2 linked regions of the Catalinimonas alkaloidigena genome follow. Each later gene encodes a partner of the first gene's protein in a complex. Links are inferred from orthologs where the notes say so. Each region holds a gene or a part of one and is shown on either strand. Other genes may lie near its edges. The genes, in order: BLR44_RS19710 and uvrB.

The links.
Region 2: the proteins of BLR44_RS19710 (region 1) and uvrB are in contact, whole or in part, in a crystal structure (PDB 7EGT), measured with the Thermus thermophilus proteins. The link is inferred for Catalinimonas alkaloidigena from one-to-one orthologs. Residues at the interface, in WP_096412145.1 of Thermus thermophilus: His654, Arg656, Phe657, Gln666, Asp668, Glu669, Lys680, Arg681, Leu682, Ser683, Lys685, Tyr686, Ala687; in WP_096411307.1 of Thermus thermophilus: Glu23, Leu25, Arg26, Asp27, Gly28, Glu29, Arg30, Phe31, Arg55, Glu326, Asp327, Phe328, Glu379, Ser382, Gln383, His398, Gly400, Arg401.

Annotation. Positions count from the first base shown.
Region 1 is NZ_FNFO01000008.1:291,685-295,017, forward strand. What follows is about bases 151-3,159. They hold BLR44_RS19710 (ATP-dependent helicase), read right to left. Parts: upstream 2,776-3,159; coding sequence 526-2,775; downstream 151-525. Other genes in these bases: BLR44_RS19705 (DUF4290 domain-containing protein), read right to left, coding at 151-321. Also shown: more of BLR44_RS19705, read right to left, coding at 1-150; BLR44_RS28920 (hypothetical protein), read left to right, coding at 3,330-3,333. UniProt on the Escherichia coli protein: A helicase with DNA-dependent ATPase activity. Unwinds DNA duplexes with 3'-5' polarity. Translocates on single-stranded DNA with 3'-5' polarity. Initiates unwinding more efficiently from a nicked substrate than double-stranded DNA.
Region 2 is NZ_FNFO01000003.1:391,770-394,994, forward strand. What follows is about bases 199-3,099. They hold uvrB (excinuclease ABC subunit UvrB), read right to left. Parts: upstream 2,716-3,099; coding sequence 682-2,715; downstream 199-681. Other genes in these bases: BLR44_RS08800 (shikimate dehydrogenase family protein), read right to left, coding at 2,741-3,099. Also shown: BLR44_RS08790 (hypothetical protein), read right to left, coding at 1-179; more of BLR44_RS08800, read right to left, coding at 3,100-3,225. UniProt on the Escherichia coli protein: The UvrABC repair system catalyzes the recognition and processing of DNA lesions. A damage recognition complex composed of 2 UvrA and 2 UvrB subunits scans DNA for abnormalities.

The sequences.
Region 1 (3,333 bases):
TTCGCGGTAGCGCATGCGTTGTGGTTTTTTATGGATGATGGCCGGCTCGGGTTTGGGATAGGGTCCGTCTACGTCCAGTTCGAAATTCGACATGATGTAGAGGTCGTCCCAGAGTTTCTGGTGGTAATCCTGCGTATTCTGGAAGTTCGGATTGAGCTGCCGCATCAGGTCCACCAGGACGATGGCCGATTGCGTGCGCTCTTCACGGTCCGGAATGCTCATGACGTGCTGCACCAGACGTTGCACATTCCGGCCGTATTCTTTCAGGATGATGTCCTCATCTTCCGTATAATAATAAAATAGATTTTCTCTCTCTGGCATGGAATTAAAAATTACAAAAGGCAAATGACTGATTACAGATGGGTAGAGACCTCAGGTCTCAGGGTATAGCTATGCAGGTAGTGGGTTTGGTTCAATAGGCACCAACGCCTCAACGTGTAGCGCGGGCCCTTCCTTCTCTGCCGAAGCACCGTTTCGTCTGCTCAAAAGAGGGCGCGTTATCACGCCATCGCCCCCTCACACCGGTTACTCGTGGATCATCAGCTTGGCGAAGCTCAAAAGTAACGTCTTTTCGCCATGTTGCTGAAAATTAATACGGGCCTTGCGGTCGTTGCCCTGCACTTCGACAGCGCTGACGGTACCGAACCCAAATTTGGGGTGCTCTACCGTCATGCCTGCCTTCAGGCGCATCGGGTCGCTGGGCCGGAAATTGGCCGAGGGCTGATGGGCGCTCTTTCCATTCACAGGAATGCGTTTCACCGGCGCACCGGCCCGCTTGAACTGCGCCGCAAAACGCGTGGGGCGCGGCGCGGCCTCTTCGGTCCGGAAACGGCGCGTCACTTTCAGGTATTGGCCGTCCAGCTCCTGCAGAAACCGGCTGGGCTCGCAACTGCGAATGTTCCCGAAACGGTAGCGGCTCAGCGCGTACGAGAGGGTGAGCTTTTTCTCCGCACGGGTGATGGCGACGTAAAACAGGCGGCGCTCTTCTTCCAGATCTTCGCGGCTGTTGAGCATCATCTGCGAGGGAAACAGGTCCTCTTCCATACCCACCACATACACATTCCGGAACTCCAGTCCCTTGGCCGAGTGGATGGTCATCAGGGTTACCCGGTCAGGATCTTTGTTCTGATCGTCTTCCCAACTCGTTAATAACGAGACGGTTTGCAAAAACGTGCCCAGGGTTTTGTCTTCGTTTTCCGGGTTGTCGACAAACTCTTTGATGGCGTTCAGCAATTCCTGTACGTTCTCGTAACGTGAGATGCCTTCCGGAGTTTTGTCTTCGTAGAGTTCCTTCAGCAAGCCCGACTCGCGTGCCACCTGCGACGCCACTTCGAAGGCATTCTTGGTCTGCATAGCGAGGTCGAAACTCTTGATCAGGTTGGCGAACGCATCGATCGAGTTCGCCGTCCGCCCCGACATGGCCGTGTAGATGTTGCCGATGATGTCCCACAACGAAACGTCGTTTTCGTTGGCCATCACGATCAGCTTCGCGATGGTCGTATCGCCGATGCCGCGCTTGGGCAGGTTGATGATGCGCTTCAGCGCCTCCTCGTCGTTGTGATTGACCACAAACCGCAGGTACGCCAGCAGATCCTTGATTTCTTTGCGCTGGTAGAACGACAGCCCCCCGACGATGCGGTACTTGATGTTCATCTTCCGCAGGGCCTCTTCCACGTTCCGCGACTGGGCATTGGTGCGGTACAAGATGGCGAAATCCTGGTTGCGCAGCGCGCCGTTCATTTTGTCTTCGAAAATGGAGGTCGCCACCAGCCGGGCCTCTTCCGCATCGCTCGAAGCTTTGATCAGCTCGATCTGGTCGCCCTGTTCGTTGTCGGTCCAGACTTCTTTCCGCAGCTGGCGGTCGTTGTGCTTGATGAGCGAATTGGCTACTTCGACAATGTTGCGGGTCGAACGGTAGTTCTGCTCCAAACGCACGGTTTTCAGCTCGGGGTAATCCTTCTCGAAGTTGAGGATGTTCTGAATATCCGCCCCCCGGAAGGCGTAAATGCTCTGCGCGTCATCGCCCACCACACAGAGGTTGCGGTGCACGGCAGCCAGCTTTTTGGTAATCAGGTATTGCGAGACGTTCGTGTCCTGAAACTCATCGACCAGCAGGTACCGGAAGCGATGCTGGTACTTGTGCAGCACGTCAGGGTGGTCGCGGAACAGCACATTCGTGTTGAACAGCAGGTCGTCGAAATCCATCGCCCCCGATTTAAAACACCGCTGCTGGTACAGTTTGTAGAGGCGTCCCATTTCCGGGCGGCCGGCCACCTCGTCGTCGGCGCGGTAAAACGGATCGTTGATGTACGTCTGCCAGGAAATCAAGCGGTTTTTCGCCATCGAGATCCGCCCCAGTACCACGTTCGGTTTGTAGACTTTGTCATCCAGCGCCGCCTCCCGGATGATGGACCGCAGCAGCGATTTAGAATCGTCGGTGTCGTAGATGGTGAAGTTGCTCGGATAATTGAGTCGCTCGGCTTCGAACCGCAGAATGCGGGAAAAAATGGAGTGGAAGGTACCCATCCAGATGTTCCGCGCCTCGTTGCCGATCATCTTCTCGATCCGCTGGCGCATTTCGTTGGCCGCTTTGTTGGTAAAGGTCAGGGCCATGATGCGGAACGGGTCCGTGCTCTGTTCGATCAGGTGCGCAATGCGGTAAATCAGTACGCGGGTTTTGCCCGAGCCGGCTCCGGCAATGACCATCAGCGGTCCTTCGGTATGGAGGACCGCCTCACGTTGCGGCTCGTTGAGCGAATCCAGCTTCAGTCGCATGAATCGTCGCTAAAGTTAAGTTAGGGGTGATTTCTTGATGCTCTGCGTTGCAGGATATGCAAGTTACGAGATTTCGGGCATCTGCGGGGGCAGTCCCCTGATTTGATGCGAATTGCGCAGGTGGAGGCTGGTCTCAAGAAACACTACACGGCATGGAAGCGTGTCCAAAGGCTACACCCCGTAAAGTACGGTCAGATCATAGCTGGAAATGTGGACACACCGGTGGAACTGACAAGAAATCTTTTTGAAGCACTCCTGGATTACAGACGGTTACCCAAACCTCTCCTCTCTCGGACCACAAAGAGCATTTCCAAATTTCTCCGTCATTAGTATTTGGATTAAGTCTAAATAAGGTTACTTTTGTTACTGATATGGTCGAAATCTTCGGAACGTCGTCGGGTGCTCTTTACCAATGTGACCGAGACAATTGCTTTTATCTCCAGTTTCAGGACAAGCAAACCTCTTTTCGTGTATGCAGTCTCCTCGCGTTTAAAAGGAAAATCGATAACATTGACCTCGTAAGCCTGCTAACGGACGAAGACGACCGGTCGGGTATGA
Region 2 (3,225 bases), on another replicon or contig:
CCACCCGATACGGCAGCAGCAGCTCCTTGAGCCTCTTGCAGTTGCTTGATCATGTCTGAAACCGAAGCTACTTTTTCTTTCAGTTCCTGCATTTCTGCATTGAGCTGCTCTTTTTGCTCCTGATAGTAGCCGATGAGTTGACTAAGCTGCTCTCCAGAAAACTTTACTGATTTGTTCATAAGACGCGGAATTGAGATTAATTTAGTTTGCGTTGATGAGGTACTAGAATCTGCTGCACTTAAAACAGCATTACTCAAACAAAGTTTGCTCAATTTATAATATTTTATTCACACCAAACAAGAGCAAACCTTCATTCAACACGTTTAAGCTGACGAATGAGTCAAATCCTTCGCTCAAAAAGCAAATCAATTTCAAGACCAGCTTACCGAAAGGGTTTTATAGCTGTTATTTTCAGGAGAGACTAGCAACCCGCTTGGAGAGGAAACGCGGTAAAAATTACGTCAAAAAAAAACCTGGAGCAGCTTGCGCCTTGCGCTTTGCCGACTCCAGGCTCTTTCAACCAGCTATGGAAAGTTTAATATTTTGTTCGGAAATATGTCTGATTTCCGAGGACATGTCAAATGTAAACATCTTTATTGTGCATCCAAAGACCTATTCGATATATTTCCGCAGAATCACGATAAATAAAAATGTTACATGGCTGAATGGCGAAAATAGGCCTTATTTCTTTTGGCGATCCTGCACCAGCTTCTCCAACTCGAAGAGTTCGTCGCGCAAACGGGCGGCTTCGATAAAGTCAAGTTCCTTCGCAGCCTTCTCCATGTTCCGGCGCGTTTTCTGTAAAAGCTTAGTCAATTCCTCTTCGCCCATGTAGGCCACGACCGGATCGGCCGCCACAGAGGGCGTTTCCAGATCGGCAGCGTACATCTTCATCTCTTTCTTCTTGGAATCCGCCACTTTGGTTTGCCCTAAAATAGCCTCTCGAGATTTCAGTACGGTCTGCGGCGTAATGCCGTGCTCTTCATTATAGGCCTGCTGGATGGCACGGCGACGGTTGGTTTCATCAATGGCGGCCCGCATCGACTCTGTAATCTTATCGGCGTACATCACCACCGACCCGTTGGCGTTACGCGCCGCCCGCCCAATGGTCTGAATCAGCGAACGGTTATCGCGCAGGAAGCCCTCTTTATCGGCATCGATGATCGCTACCAACGATACTTCGGGCAAGTCCAAGCCTTCGCGCAGCAGGTTGACCCCTACCAAGACATCGAACAGCCCCAAGCGTAAGTCACGCAGAATTTCCACCCGATCCAGCGTTTTTACTTCGGAGTGAATGTAGCGGCATTTTACATTCAGGCGCTCTAAAAAACGCGTTAGTTCTTCGGCCATGCGCTTGGTCAGGGTCGTGACCAGCACGCGCTCGTTGCGCTTGACCCGCTCGTCGATTTCGCCCAGCAGATCGTCAATCTGGTTGCCGCTGGGGCGTACCTCAATGACCGGATCGAGCAAGCCGGTCGGACGAATTATCTGTTCCACGACTACGCCCTCCGAACGTTTTAATTCATACTCTCCGGGCGTTGCCGACACATAAATGGTCTGTCCGGTGAGCTCCTCAAATTCGTTGAACGTGAGCGGTCGGTTGTCAAGTGCGGAAGGCAACCGGAACCCGTAATCGACCAGTGATACTTTGCGGGCGCGATCACCGCCCCACATGGCCCGGATCTGCGGAATGGTGACGTGGCTCTCGTCCACTACCAGCAGAAAATCGTCCGGGAAGTAATCGATCAAACAGAAGGGACGCGCCCCCGGCAAGCGTCGGTCAAAATAGCGCGAGTAATTCTCAATGCCCGAGCAATAGCCCAACTCGCGCATCATTTCCAAGTCAAACTCGGTGCGCTCTTTGATGCGTTGCGCTTCCAAATAGCGTTGTTCCTGCTCAAAATGCTTGACTTGCATCACTAAATCGTCCTGAATCTCATACACCGCCTGGTGCAGCAGGTCCTTTCCAGTTACGAACAGATTGGCCGGGAAAATAGAGATGATTTTTTCGTCAGAAAATTTAGCGCCGGTTTCCGGATCAATGCGCTGGATTGCCTCTACTTCATCGCCCCAGAAGAACAGCCGGTACGCAAAGTCGGCATAGGCCGGGTAGATGTCGACCGTATCGCCTTTGACACGGAACGTGCCTCGCTTAAAATCCGCTTCCGTTCGGCTGTAGAGGATATTGACCAGCGAAAACAAAAAGACGTTGCGAGCCACCACATCGCCTACCTGCACCTGCATTACGTTCTTTTGGAACTCGTCCGGATTGCCAATGCCGTAAATACAGGACACCGACGCTACGACCAGCACATCGCGGCGGCCCGACATCAGCGACGAAGTAGCGCTCAGCCGAAGCTTCTCAATTTCGTCGTTGATGGCCAGATCCTTCTCGATGTAGACATTGGTGGTGGGGATGTAAGCCTCTGGCTGATAGTAGTCGTAATAAGAGATGAAATACTCGACGGCATTGTCTGGAAAGAACTGCTTAAACTCGCCGTATAGCTGCGCGGCCAAGGTTTTGTTGTGGCTGAGGACCAACGTGGGGCGTTGCACCTCCTGCACCAAATTGGCAACGGTGAAGGTTTTGCCGGAACCGGTAACGCCGAGTAGCGTCTGGGCCAGGTCGCCGCGCTGGACGCCTTCGGTCAGTTGAGCAATGGCCTGAGGTTGGTCACCCTGAGGCTTAAATTCAGAGGATAGCTGAAATGGCATAAAGGCTTGGGATTAAGGCCAAGCGTCAGACGGGTTCGTTCCAGATCTCCCACGCTTTCTCGGCCTGTAAATGCAACATTTCCAAGCCGTTTTTAGTTTGAGCCCCCTGCGCTTTTGCCCGGTGCATACATTCGGTCACTTCCGGATTATACACGAGATCAAACAGATAATGTTGCGACGTGAAAGCTTCGTACGGAAGGTCGGGGGCTTGCGCCACATTAGGCCACGTGCCCAAGGGAGTAGTGTTGATGATCAGCCGGTGCGCCTGCAAAATTTCCGGCGTCAGGGTCTTGTACGTAAAATCGGCTGTGGCCTGGCGCGACACAAAATGATACGCAAGGCCCAAATCGTCCAGCACCGCGCGCACCGCTTGCGAAGCGCCACCGGTTCCCAGAATGAGTGCTTTGCCAGCGAAAGAATCAGGCAGGAAGCGCTCCAGCGATAAACGGAAGCCATCGTAATCGGAATTGTAACCGACGTTGCGTCCGTCAGGAAATCGGCGGATCACAT